Linked DNA regions of Haloarchaeobius amylolyticus. The protein of the gene in region 4 binds, or shares a complex with, the protein of the main gene of each other region. Links are inferred from orthologs where the notes say so. Each region holds a gene or a part of one and is shown on either strand. Other genes may lie near its edges. The genes, in order: rpoB, NOV86_RS12980, NOV86_RS12985 and NOV86_RS01655.

Region 1 (2,898 bases), on a different replicon or contig from region 4:
TTCCGGACCGCGCTGAACAAACTGGCGCGTGACGTGAAGTACCAGCTCGAGCGCGCCAACATGCGCAACCGGCAGCTCTCCGTGAACACGGTCGTTCGTTCGGACGTGCTGACCGAGCGCCTGGAGCACCCCATCGCGACGGGGAACTGGGTGGGTGGCCGCTCCGGCGTCTCCCAGCTGGTCGACCGGACGGACTTCATGGGTGTGCTGTCGCACCTGCGCCGGCTGCGCTCGCCGCTCTCGCGGTCGCAGCCGCACTTCGAGGCACGCGACCTGCACGCGACCCAGTGGGGTCGCATCTGCCCCTCCGAGACCCCGGAGGGACCGAACTGTGGGCTGGTGAAGAACTTCGCCCAGGCCATGGAGCTGTCGCAGAACATCGAGGACGAACAGGCGCTCAAGCGCGAGCTCGCGTCGATGGGGGTACAGGGTATCCCCGGACTCGAGGGACAGGGTCAGGAGCAACCCGCGGACGACTAAACAATGGCAAGCCAACAGCGAGAAGCGAAAGTCTACGTCAACGGTAGTCTGGTCGGGACACACCCCGAACCACACGAGCTAGCAGAACAGATCCGAGAGGCACGACGACTGGGGGACGTCTCCGAGATGGTCAACGTCTCGGTCAAGGACCGTACCCGCGAGGTCATCATCAACGCCGACGCGGGGCGTGCCCGCCGCCCGCTGCTCGTCGTCGAGGACGGCGAGCCGCTCATCTCCGAAGAGGAGTTCCAGGCGGTCCAGAACGGCGAACTGGAGTTCGACGACCTCGTCGAGCACGGCTACGTCGAGTTCATCGACGCCGAGGAGGAGGAGGACATCTACGTCGCCGTCGACGAGGAGGACCTCAACGAGGACCACACGCACCTCGAGGTCGACCCGCAGCTCATCTTCGGTATCGGTGCGGGGATGATCCCGTACCCGGAACACAACGCGTCGCCCCGCATCACCATGGGTGCAGGGATGATCAAGCAGTCGCTGGGGCTGCCCGCGGCGAACTACCGTATCCGCCCGGACACGCGCCAGCACCTGCTGCACTACCCGCAGCTCTCGATGGTGAAGACCCAGACCACCGAGCAGATCGGCTACGACGACCGCCCGGCGGCCCAGAACTTCACCGTCGCGGTCATGTCCTACGAGGGCTTCAACATCGAGGACGCACTGGTCCTGAACGGCGGCTCGGTCGACCGCGCGCTCGCTCGCTCGCACTTCTTCCGTACCTACGAGGGCGAGGAGCGCCGGTACCCGGGTGGCCAGGAGGACCGCTTCGAGATTCCGAGCCAGGACGTCCGCGGTGCGCGTGGTGAGGACGCGTACACGCACCTGGACGAGGATGGCCTCGTCAACCCCGAGACGCGCGTCGGCGAGAACGACGTGCTGCTCGGGAAGACGTCGCCGCCGCGCTTCCTCGAGGAGCCGGACGACATGGGTGGCCTCTCGCCGCAGAAGCGCCGGGAGACCTCCGTCACGATGCGCTCGGGCGAGTCCGGTGTCGTCGACACCGTCACCCTGATGGAGGGCGAGGACGGCTCGAAGCTCTCGAAGGTGTCCGTGCGCGACCAGCGTATCCCCGAACTCGGGGACAAGTTCGCGTCGCGACACGGCCAGAAGGGTGTCGTCGGCCACATCGCGCCCCAGGAGGACATGCCCTTCACGCAGGAGGGTGTCGTCCCGGACCTCATCGTCAACCCGCACGCGCTGCCGTCGCGCATGACGGTCGGCCACGTGCTGGAGATGCTCGGCGGCAAGGTCGGCGCACTCGAAGGCCGACGTGTCGACGGGACGCCGTTCACCGGCGAGGACGAGTGGGAGATCCGCGGCGGGCTCGAGGAGGCCGGCTTCAAGTCCTCGGGCAAGGAGATCATGTACTCCGGCGTCACCGGCGAGAAGATCGAGGCCGAGATCTTCGTCGGGGTCATCTTCTACCAGAAGCTCTACCACATGGTCTCGAACAAACTGCACGCCCGCTCGCGCGGGCCGGTGCAGGTGCTCACGCGCCAGCCGACCGAGGGTCGTGCCCGCGAGGGTGGCCTGCGCGTCGGTGAGATGGAGCGTGACGTGCTCATCGGGCACGGTGCCGCGATGGCGCTCAAGGAACGGCTCCTCGACGAGTCCGACCGCGAGTTCATCAACGTGTGTGGCCAGTGTGGCATGAGCGCGGTCGAGAACGTCGACCAGCGCCGTGTCTACTGCCCGAACTGTGGCGAGGAGACGGACATCCACGAGATCGAGATGTCCTACGCGTTCAAACTGCTCCTCGACGAGATGAAGGCGCTCGGTATCGCCCCGCGACTGGAACTGGAGGACGCAGTCTAACATGGCAAGCTCACAGACACCGAAGGAGATCGGCGAGATCAACTTCGGACTGATGGACCCGGAGGAGTACCGAGAGATGTCCGCCACGAAGATCATCACGGCGGACACCTACGACGACGACGGCTTCCCCATCGACATGGGGCTGATGGACCCGCGCCTGGGCGTCATCGACCCCGGCCTGGAGTGCAAGACGTGCGGGAAGCACTCCGGTTCGTGTAACGGACACTTCGGCCACATCGAGCTGGCCGCACCCGTCATCCACGTCGGGTTCACGAAGCTCATCCGCCGCCTGCTGCGTGGCACCTGCCGCGAGTGTGCCCGCCTCTGTCTGACCGAGGACGAGAAAGAGGAGTTCCGCGAGCAGCTCACCCAGACGCGACGCCTCGGTGGCGACCTCAACGACGTGACGAAGGCCGCCATCCGCCAGGCCCGCAAGAAGGACCGCTGCCCGCACTGTGGCGAGATCCAGTTCGACATCCAGCACGAGAAGCCGACCACGTACTACGAGGTCCAGCAGGTGCTGACCGGCGAGTACTCCCAGCGCATCGCCGCCGCGATGCAGCCCGACCCCGACGACGAGGCCGA
Region 2 (3,614 bases), on a different replicon or contig from region 4:
GCGACCCCACTGGGTCGCGTGCAGGTCGCGTGCCTCGAAGTGCGGCTGCGACCGCGAGAGCGGCGAGCGCAGCCGGCGCAGGTGCGACAGCACACCCATGAAGTCCGTCCGGTCGACCAGCTGGGAGACGCCGGAGCGGCCACCCACCCAGTTCCCCGTCGCGATGGGGTGCTCCAGGCGCTCGGTCAGCACGTCCGAACGAACGACCGTGTTCACGGAGAGCTGCCGGTTGCGCATGTTGGCGCGCTCGAGCTGGTACTTCACGTCACGCGCCAGTTTGTTCAGCGCGGTCCGGAACAGGTCCTTCATCAGGTCGCCGGAGACCTTCAGCCGCTTGTTGGCGTAGTGGTCCTTGTCGTCCGAGTCGCGGCGCTGGAGTGCGAGCTCGAAACACGCCTCGGCCATCCGGCAGAGGTAGAACGCCTTGTTGATGCGCACGTCCTCCTCCTCGACGCCGTCCTCGTGGAGGTGCGGGAGGAGGTAGCGGTCGATGACGTAGTTCGCGCGCTTGAGCTGGTAGTTCTTGCCCTGCCCGGAGGCGACGCGCTTGCCCAGTTTCTCGATGGCCTCCTCCTGGGACTGGACCTCCGCGGCTTCCAGGTTCTCCAGCATGTACTTGACGACCTCGGGGTCGTCGCTGACGCGGTGGACGATCTCCTCGTCGGATTCGAGGCCGAGTGCGCGCACGAGCGTCACGAAGTTGATGCTGCCAGAGACCGACGGGAACGAGACCTCGAGCAGGCCCTCGCGGTTCCGCTCGGTCAGCACCAGCGCGCGGTACCCCCGGCGCTGACTGAACGTCTTCGCGACCTGGATCTCGTCGCCGTACTTGGTGTCGTACTCCGCGAGGATCTTGTTCGGGGCGAGGTCCTCGCTCGTCATCAGGACGCGCTCGGAGCCGTTGACGATGAAGTAGCCACCGGGGTCGGCGGGGTCCTCGCCGATCTCGATGAGCTCCTCGTCGGAGAAGCCCGCGATGTTACACTTCTCGGAGCCGACCATGATGGGCATCCGGCCCACCTTCGTCTCCGTGGAGTCGACCACGCGCTCCTCGCCCTCCTCGCCCTTCACGATGGACATCTCCATGAACACGGGCGCGGAGTAGGTGATGTTGCGCAGGCGAGCCTCCTGCGGGTAGAGCAGTTCTTCGGACCCGTCGGCCTCGCGCACACGCGGGGTCACGACGCGAACGTCGCCCAGCTCGACGTGCACCGGTTCCTCGCCTTCCTTGTCGCCGATGTCCGTCTCGATGGTCGCCTTCTCGTCGACGACCTCCTGCATCCCCCGCATGAGGAACGCGTTGAACGAACGGAAGTGGTGTTCTGCGAGTCTGTCCTTCGAGAAGTACTCCTTCGAAATCGCGCGTCGTTTTGATCGGTCCATTGTTCACTCCACCACGAGTCGGTATACGACCGCCTCGTCTGTTGTTCGCGAGTCCCGGACGACCTTGATGACGTCGCCGACCTCGGCGTCGTCGGGGAGCGCGGGATCCGTGCGCTTGATCTTCGGCAGGTCTGTGCTATCGATGTCGTACTCCGTGAGCACATCCTCGAGTTCGTCCTCGTCGAGGACGGTGTGCTCCGGAACCATTTCATGTTGGCTTACGTCTACCATGGGTGTGTCTGGCCAGAGGGAGAAGCTGCTGTCACGAGATACTACAGGTCACTATTAGTGGGACCCATTTAACGCTTGCCAAGTCGTCCGAGACTTAGCACTATCGGTTCCCGTCAGCCCGACGGGGGTTCGCAGGACCGAGGTGTCCCAGTTGCGAATAGATGTTACAGTCTCACGATTGCACTACTGTACTAAATGGTTTGCCCCACGCCCTCCCCTACCACACGCCCATCGATTGGAAAGCCTTAATACTGCGACTGCGAAACGAGTGGTTGCAGGAAGCCCGGGTGGTGTAGTGGCCCATCATACGACCCTGTCACGGTCGTGACGCGGGTTCAAATCCCGCCTCGGGCGCTTTCTCAAGCGAACTATTCGACGAGTACCGCGTAGCGTGTGCTCGTCTCCGTGAGCGAGAAGACCCCCACAGAGGGATTCGAACACCAGCAGTCGCAGCCGGCGAGCGAAGCGAGCCAGATCGTCTGCACAGGGTTCAAATCCCGCCTCGGACACTCCTCCCATTTCACGACCACGAGCAGCAATCGAGTCGGAGACGTCTCGCCCCCGAGTTCTTCCCCGATAACGCGCAAGCCTCGACGTGAACACCTCACGGAAGGGCGACGAGACCGAAGCGCTCGTCCTCGCCGAGTTGATGCGGCTCGGGCTGTCGGTATCGGTCCCGTTCGGGGACAGCGACCGCTACGACCTGATCGTCGACGATGGCGACCGGCTCCACCGGGTCCAGTGCAAGACGGGGAGCTGGGTGAACGGTACGGTCCGGTTCAACCTGTACAGTTCGACCGTCGGGTCGGATGGACGGGTCGACGTGCCGTACTCGGCCGACCAGATCGACGCCTACGCCGTCCACTCACGCGAGACCGGGGACGCGTACTGGGTTCCGGTCACGGAGACCGGAGATGGCGAGATGCGGCTCCGGGTCGACGACCCACAGCCGAAGGCTCCCCTGTCGCGGGTCAACTGGGCGTCAGAGTTCCTCGTGGAGCGGTACTTCGGGGGACGACCCTCCCGGGACCGATAGTCGTGGTACCAGTCCTCTAGGAACGCTTATCCGTCCGGGGCCTCTCGTCTCAGAAGCAATGGCGACAGGCAAGGTTGATTTCTTCAACGACACTGGCGGTTACGGCTTCATCGACACCGAGGACGCGGACGAGGACGTTTTCTTCCACATGGAGGACGTTGGCGGTCCGGATCTCGAGGAAGGGCAGGAAGTAGAGTTCGAAATCGAGGACTCCCCGAAGGGTCCGCGCGCTGCGAACGTCGTCCGCCTCTAAGGCTCGACGACCGACGTAGTTTCATTCTTCGACGACCGACCCGCGTAGCCTCGCGGCTCGCGGTTCTGGACCCGTGAGAACGCGGGACACAGGACCGACGATTGAAAAGGCATAAAAGTACCCGGCAGTTAGCAATGAGTGCAGGGAGCCCGGGTGGTGTAGTGGCCCATCATACGACCCTGTCACGGTCGTGACGCGGGTTCAAATCCCGCCTCGGGCGCTTTCTCAAGCGAACTACTCGACGAGCACCGCGTAGCGTCTGCTCGTCTCCGTGAGCGAGAACGCCCTCACAGAGGGATCTGAACACCAGCAGTCGCAGCCCGGAACGGTCGAACGAAGGTGAGACCGCACGCCCGGACCGTCTGCACAGGGTTCAAATCCCGCCTCGCTCCTGTTCGAGCGAATCACCCATCCGAGCACAGCCCGTGCCAGGTCTGGCTCTCCCGACAGTATCCAGAACAGCCGATTCGCGGTATTTTCCAGCCATCTCGATCAATACCCGCCCCTCGGCAGGGGAGGGAAACGACACTCCAGCGACTCTAATCGTTTAGTACCTTGCGCCCGTATCCGGTAGCATGTCGCAGGACGGGATCGGGCAGTTCGAACCACGGGGCGCGACGACCGACGGGGTGACCGTACTGTTCGTCGACAACGACCCGGACTTCGCGGACGTGTCGAAGGCGATGCTCGAACGGGAGAACGCGGCGCTGG
Region 3 (2,891 bases), on a different replicon or contig from region 4:
GTCGAATAGTTCGCTTGAGAAAGCGCCCGAGGCGGGATTTGAACCCGCGTCACGACCGTGACAGGGTCGTATGATGGGCCACTACACCACCCGGGCTTCCTGCAACCACTCGTTTCGCAGTCGCAGTATTAAGGCTTTCCAATCGATGGGCGTGTGGTAGGGGAGGGCGTGGGGCAAACCATTTAGTACAGTAGTGCAATCGTGAGACTGTAACATCTATTCGCAACTGGGACACCTCGGTCCTGCGAACCCCCGTCGGGCTGACGGGAACCGATAGTGCTAAGTCTCGGACGACTTGGCAAGCGTTAAATGGGTCCCACTAATAGTGACCTGTAGTATCTCGTGACAGCAGCTTCTCCCTCTGGCCAGACACACCCATGGTAGACGTAAGCCAACATGAAATGGTTCCGGAGCACACCGTCCTCGACGAGGACGAACTCGAGGATGTGCTCACGGAGTACGACATCGATAGCACAGACCTGCCGAAGATCAAGCGCACGGATCCCGCGCTCCCCGACGACGCCGAGGTCGGCGACGTCATCAAGGTCGTCCGGGACTCGCGAACAACAGACGAGGCGGTCGTATACCGACTCGTGGTGGAGTGAACAATGGACCGATCAAAACGACGCGCGATTTCGAAGGAGTACTTCTCGAAGGACAGACTCGCAGAACACCACTTCCGTTCGTTCAACGCGTTCCTCATGCGGGGGATGCAGGAGGTCGTCGACGAGAAGGCGACCATCGAGACGGACATCGGCGACAAGGAAGGCGAGGAACCGGTGCACGTCGAGCTGGGCGACGTTCGCGTCGTGACCCCGCGTGTGCGCGAGGCCGACGGGTCCGAAGAACTGCTCTACCCGCAGGAGGCTCGCCTGCGCAACATCACCTACTCCGCGCCCGTGTTCATGGAGATGTCCATCGTGAAGGGCGAGGAGGGCGAGGAGCGCGTGGTCGACTCCACGGAGACGAAGGTGGGCCGGATGCCCATCATGGTCGGCTCCGAGAAGTGTAACATCGCGGGCTTCTCCGACGAGGAGCTCATCGAGATCGGCGAGGACCCCGCCGACCCCGGTGGCTACTTCATCGTCAACGGCTCCGAGCGCGTCCTGATGACGAGCGAGGACCTCGCCCCGAACAAGATCCTCGCGGAGTACGACACCAAGTACGGCGACGAGATCCAGGTCGCGAAGACGTTCAGTCAGCGCCGGGGGTACCGCGCGCTGGTGCTGACCGAGCGGAACCGCGAGGGCCTGCTCGAGGTCTCGTTCCCGTCGGTCTCTGGCAGCATCAACTTCGTGACGCTCGTGCGCGCACTCGGCCTCGAATCCGACGAGGAGATCGTCCACCGCGTCAGCGACGACCCCGAGGTCGTCAAGTACATGCTGGAGAACCTGGAAGCCGCGGAGGTCCAGTCCCAGGAGGAGGCCATCGAGAAACTGGGCAAGCGCGTCGCCTCCGGGCAGGGCAAGAACTACCAGCTCAAGCGCGCGAACTACGTCATCGACCGCTACCTCCTCCCGCACCTCCACGAGGACGGCGTCGAGGAGGAGGACGTGCGCATCAACAAGGCGTTCTACCTCTGCCGGATGGCCGAGGCGTGTTTCGAGCTCGCACTCCAGCGCCGCGACTCGGACGACAAGGACCACTACGCCAACAAGCGGCTGAAGGTCTCCGGCGACCTGATGAAGGACCTGTTCCGGACCGCGCTGAACAAACTGGCGCGTGACGTGAAGTACCAGCTCGAGCGCGCCAACATGCGCAACCGGCAGCTCTCCGTGAACACGGTCGTTCGTTCGGACGTGCTGACCGAGCGCCTGGAGCACCCCATCGCGACGGGGAACTGGGTGGGTGGCCGCTCCGGCGTCTCCCAGCTGGTCGACCGGACGGACTTCATGGGTGTGCTGTCGCACCTGCGCCGGCTGCGCTCGCCGCTCTCGCGGTCGCAGCCGCACTTCGAGGCACGCGACCTGCACGCGACCCAGTGGGGTCGCATCTGCCCCTCCGAGACCCCGGAGGGACCGAACTGTGGGCTGGTGAAGAACTTCGCCCAGGCCATGGAGCTGTCGCAGAACATCGAGGACGAACAGGCGCTCAAGCGCGAGCTCGCGTCGATGGGGGTACAGGGTATCCCCGGACTCGAGGGACAGGGTCAGGAGCAACCCGCGGACGACTAAACAATGGCAAGCCAACAGCGAGAAGCGAAAGTCTACGTCAACGGTAGTCTGGTCGGGACACACCCCGAACCACACGAGCTAGCAGAACAGATCCGAGAGGCACGACGACTGGGGGACGTCTCCGAGATGGTCAACGTCTCGGTCAAGGACCGTACCCGCGAGGTCATCATCAACGCCGACGCGGGGCGTGCCCGCCGCCCGCTGCTCGTCGTCGAGGACGGCGAGCCGCTCATCTCCGAAGAGGAGTTCCAGGCGGTCCAGAACGGCGAACTGGAGTTCGACGACCTCGTCGAGCACGGCTACGTCGAGTTCATCGACGCCGAGGAGGAGGAGGACATCTACGTCGCCGTCGACGAGGAGGACCTCAACGAGGACCACACGCACCTCGAGGTCGACCCGCAGCTCATCTTCGGTATCGGTGCGGGGATGATCCCGTACCCGGAACACAACGCGTCGCCCCGCATCACCATGGGTGCAGGGATGATCAAGCAGTCGCTGGGGCTGCCCGCGGCGAACTACCGTATCCGCCCGGACACGCGCCAGCACCTGCTGCACTACCCGCAGCTCTCGATGGTGAAGACCCAGACCACCGAGCAGATCGGCTACGACGACCGCCCGGCGGCCCAGAACTTCACCGTCGCGGTCATGTCCTACGAGGGCTTCAACATCGAGGACGCACTGGTCCTGAACGGCGGCTCGGTCGACCGCGCGCTCGCT
Region 4 (3,421 bases):
TCGTACTTCGGGTTCGTCAGCGTGCCCGGGATGAACCGGCCGGTACGGGCGCGGGCGCCGATGGCGTCGGCGAACTTCTTCGCCGGGAAGCGACCGTACTGGCGCGAGCTCGTCACGAGGATCTGCTCGGGGTCGTAGTTCGCGAGGAAGTCCGCGGCCGTGCGGATGCGCGAGTCCGTCTTGCCCACGTCGAGCACGTAGAGACCGTCGGTCCGGACGCGGTGGATGAACCGCTCCATGTCCTTGGTCTTCTGCTGGGTACCGATGTGGACACCGGCGCCGAGGTAGTCCTCGACCGGGATGAGGAGGTCGGCCTCCTCGTCCGACATGACGTCCTCGTCGAGTGTCGGCTCTGCTTCTTCGGCCTCGGCCTCCTCGGCCTCGGCGTCCTCTGCCTCGACGGGCTCTGCGTCCTCGGCGTCGGCCGCGGGACCGGCACCCTCGCTGGGTTCGGGGTCCACGTCGACGTCGGAGGCGTCGAGCCCTTCCTGTTCTTGCTCTTGGTCTGTCATAGTGCGTCGTCTGCGATTCGGATGAGTTCGTTGAGCTTGGCGGTTCGCTCGCCGCCGACCGCGCCCGTCTTGATGAACGGCGCGTCGGTCGCCACGGCGAGGTGTGCGATGGTCGTGTCCTCGGTCTCGCCCGAGCGGTGGGAGATGACCGAGTCGTACCCGTTGCGGGTCGCGAGTTCGACGGCGTCGAAGGCGTCGGTCAGCGTCCCGATCTGGTTCGGCTTGATGAGGATGCTGTTGGCGGCGCCCTGGTCGATGCCGTCCTGGAGACGGTCCGTGTTCGTCACGAACAGGTCGTCCCCGCAGATGAGCGTCTGGTCGCCCACGCGGTCGGTCAGCTCGGCGAACGCCTCGTAGTCGTTCTCGTCGAGGGGGTCCTCGACGTAGACGAGGTCGTACTCCTGGACCAGCTCTGCGACGTAGTCGACCTGCTCGGCCGTCGTCTTCTCGTCGTCACCGTAGCGGTAGACCTCGTCGTCGGCGTCGTACAGCTCGGCACCGGCCATGTCGAGGCCGAAGCCGATCTCGAAGCCGAACTCGTCTGCGACCTCGCTCGTCGCCTGCTCGACGATCTCGAAGGCCTCGGCGTCGTCGATGGACGGCGCCCAGGCACCCTCGTCGCCCTTGCCGCAGGGTTCGTCGCGCTCGTCGAGGATGTCCGCGACCTCGCCGTGGACCGCCGCGTTGGCGAAGACGGCGTCGGAGACGCTCGGCGCGCCGACGGGGGCGGAGAGGAACTCCTGGATGTGTGTCGCGTCGGCGGCGTGCTCGCCACCACCCACGACGTTCCCGAGCGGAATCGGGAAGTTCTCACCACGGAACGCGCCGCCGAGGTGCTGGTACAGCGGGGCGCCGAGCATGTCGGCGCCGGCCTTCGCGGCCGCCATCGAGATGGCGACCGCACTGTTCGCACCGATCTCCGAGAAGTCCTCGGTGCCGTCGGCAGCGTGCAACGCGGCGTCGACCTCGCGCTGGTTCCCGGCGTAGGCCGAGTTCACCAGCCGCGGGACGGCGTGTTCGCGAGCCTTCGCGATGGCTTCGCCCGGCGGGAGCTCGATGGCCTCGTACTCGCCGGTGCTGGCACCCGAGGGTGCAGCAGCACGGCCGAAGCCACCGCTCTCCGTGAGCACGTCGGCCTCGACGGTCGGGTTACCCCGCGAGTCCAGTACGCGTCGCAGTCTGACGTCCGTGATGAGCGTCATGTATCGTCATCACCGCGCTTTACCGTAAAGGGTAGCACGTTCGCGTCGTACTCCTCGGCAGCGATGAGGATCGGTTCCGTCTGGTCGGTATCGATGAGGACTGGCGCCCCGTACGACACCTGCAGCGCGCGTGCGCCGAGGATGCGAGCCTTCTCGTACCGATTGTAACGTTGTCGTGGCATCACTGGTAGGGGGAGACGATGTCGACCAGGTCCTTGTGCGAGACCAGCATGCGCCGGCAGCAGTACCGGTCCACGCCGAGCTCGTCGAGCACCTCCTGTGGGTCTTCGTCGCCTTCGCGCGTTCGCGCCTTGAACTCCTCCCAGTGCTCGCCGACGACCTTGCCGCACGTGAAACACCGGACTGGTACCATCATGGTCAGATCACCTTAGCGGTAGGACTTCTGGTAACGGGCACGGGCGCCGGGACCGCCCCACTTCTTGGGCTCGGACTGGCGCACGTCGTTGACGAGCAGCGAGCGGTCGAACTCCATGTACGCGTCGCGGAGTTCGGCGTCGCCGGTGTGCTGGACGATGCCGCGGGCGATGGCGGTGCGGACGGCGTCTGCCTGGCCGCTGATGCCACCACCGGAGACGCGGACGTCCACGTCCACGTCGTCACGAACGTCGTCGACGATGCGGAACGGCTCCAGCATCTTCAGCCGGGAGATCTCCGGCTCGACGAGTTCGACGGGCTTGGAGTTGATTCGAACGCGACCCTTGCCGTCCTTGACGGTCGCGCGAGCGATGGCCGTCTTCTTCTTTCCGGACGTGTTGGTTACCATGTGACGTTAGCACCCAGTTTGGCGGAGATGTCGCCCAGCTGGACGAACTTGATGTTCGAGAGGCGGTCCAGTGACGTGCCGTCGAGGATCTCCGCGTCCTCGTCCTCGTAGGGGTTCCCCACGTACACGCGGACGCTCTCGAACGCCTCGCGACCGTACGTCTCCTTGTACGGGAGCATCCCGCGGATGGACCGCTTGAAGATGCGGTCCGGCCGCTTGGGGTAGTACGGGCCCTGGTCGGAGCCGACGTCCACTCGCTTCTCGTAGACGGACATGATGTCGTCCTCCGAGCCGGTGATGACGGCCTGCTCAGCGTTCACGACGGCGATGGATTCGCCGTCGAGCGCGCGCTCTGCGACCTGGGACGCGACGCGACCCATGATGCAGTCGCGAGCGTCCACGACGACGTCTGCGTCGAATTCTGCGAGACTCATCGGATCACCCGGACGTTCGAGCCCTCGGGGTTCTGTTCGATTGCCTGTTCGAGATCGAGCGTCTCGCCGACCTGTTCGATCTTGGTCTTCGCGGACGAGGAGAAGTCGACGGCTGCAACCGTCACGGACTTCTGGATGGCACCGGACCCCAGCACCTTGCCGGGGACGATGACCGTCTCGTCTTCGCGTGCGTAGCGCTCGATCTGACCGAGATTGACCTCGGCGTGCGTCCGCCGTGGTTTCTCGAGTCGGTCTGCGACGTCGCTCCAGACGTCAGCGTCTTCTGTACGAGACACCGACTTCAGCTCGGCGATGAGACTGCCGAGCCTCGGGTTCGTCTTACTCATTGCTTTCCTCCTGATAATTGTGAGAGAAGTGATGCAGGGAGCAGGATTTGAACCTGCGGACCCCTATGGGACAGCGCCCTGAACGCTGCGCCGTTGGCCAGACTTGGCTATCCCTGCTCGCACCCTTGCGGGTACTATCTTG

The links.
Region 1: NOV86_RS01655 (region 4) and rpoB share a complex: the UniProt entries of both Methanocaldococcus jannaschii proteins name them as parts of the RNA polymerase complex. The link is inferred for Haloarchaeobius amylolyticus from one-to-one orthologs.
Region 2: NOV86_RS01655 (region 4) and NOV86_RS12980 share a complex: the UniProt entries of both Methanocaldococcus jannaschii proteins name them as parts of the RNA polymerase complex. The link is inferred for Haloarchaeobius amylolyticus from one-to-one orthologs.
Region 3: NOV86_RS01655 (region 4) and NOV86_RS12985 share a complex: the UniProt entries of both Methanocaldococcus jannaschii proteins name them as parts of the RNA polymerase complex. The link is inferred for Haloarchaeobius amylolyticus from one-to-one orthologs.

The regions. Positions count from the first base shown.
Region 1 is NZ_JANHDH010000002.1:111,758-114,655, forward strand. It holds rpoB (DNA-directed RNA polymerase subunit B), read left to right. Parts: upstream 1-483; coding sequence 484-2,313; downstream 2,314-2,898. Other genes in the region: NOV86_RS12985 (DNA-directed RNA polymerase subunit B''), read left to right, coding at 1-480; NOV86_RS12995 (DNA-directed RNA polymerase subunit A'), read left to right, coding at 2,315-2,898. UniProt on the Methanocaldococcus jannaschii protein: DNA-dependent RNA polymerase (RNAP) catalyzes the transcription of DNA into RNA using the four ribonucleoside triphosphates as substrates. The Rpo2 subunit (Rpo2N and Rpo2C in this organism) is implicated in DNA promoter recognition and in nucleotide binding.
Region 2 is NZ_JANHDH010000002.1:108,441-112,054, reverse strand. The notes cover bases 1-2,956. They hold NOV86_RS12980 (DNA-directed RNA polymerase subunit H), read right to left. Parts: upstream 1,615-2,956; coding sequence 1,387-1,614; downstream 1-1,386. Other genes in these bases: NOV86_RS12965 (cold-shock protein), read left to right, coding at 2,709-2,903; NOV86_RS12970 (group I intron-associated PD-(D/E)XK endonuclease), read left to right, coding at 2,210-2,650; NOV86_RS12985 (DNA-directed RNA polymerase subunit B''), read right to left, coding at 1-1,383. Outside these bases: NOV86_RS12955 (bacterio-opsin activator domain-containing protein), read left to right, coding at 3,479-3,614. UniProt on the Methanocaldococcus jannaschii protein: DNA-dependent RNA polymerase (RNAP) catalyzes the transcription of DNA into RNA using the four ribonucleoside triphosphates as substrates.
Region 3 is NZ_JANHDH010000002.1:110,064-112,954, forward strand. It holds NOV86_RS12985 (DNA-directed RNA polymerase subunit B''), read left to right. Parts: upstream 1-608; coding sequence 609-2,174; downstream 2,175-2,891. Other genes in the region: NOV86_RS12980 (DNA-directed RNA polymerase subunit H), read left to right, coding at 378-605; rpoB (DNA-directed RNA polymerase subunit B), read left to right, coding at 2,178-2,891. UniProt on the Methanocaldococcus jannaschii protein: DNA-dependent RNA polymerase (RNAP) catalyzes the transcription of DNA into RNA using the four ribonucleoside triphosphates as substrates. The Rpo2 subunit (Rpo2N and Rpo2C in this organism) is implicated in DNA promoter recognition and in nucleotide binding.
Region 4 is NZ_JANHDH010000001.1:316,087-319,507, reverse strand. What follows is about bases 304-3,066. They hold NOV86_RS01655 (DNA-directed RNA polymerase subunit K), read right to left. Parts: upstream 1,897-3,066; coding sequence 1,711-1,896; downstream 304-1,710. Other genes in these bases: NOV86_RS01635 (50S ribosomal protein L18e), read right to left, coding at 2,929-3,066; NOV86_RS01640 (50S ribosomal protein L13), read right to left, coding at 2,492-2,932; NOV86_RS01645 (30S ribosomal protein S9), read right to left, coding at 2,103-2,498; NOV86_RS01650 (DNA-directed RNA polymerase subunit N), read right to left, coding at 1,896-2,090; eno (phosphopyruvate hydratase), read right to left, coding at 509-1,714. In the rest of the region: more of rpsB, read right to left, coding at 1-303; more of NOV86_RS01635, read right to left, coding at 3,067-3,279. UniProt on the Methanocaldococcus jannaschii protein: DNA-dependent RNA polymerase (RNAP) catalyzes the transcription of DNA into RNA using the four ribonucleoside triphosphates as substrates.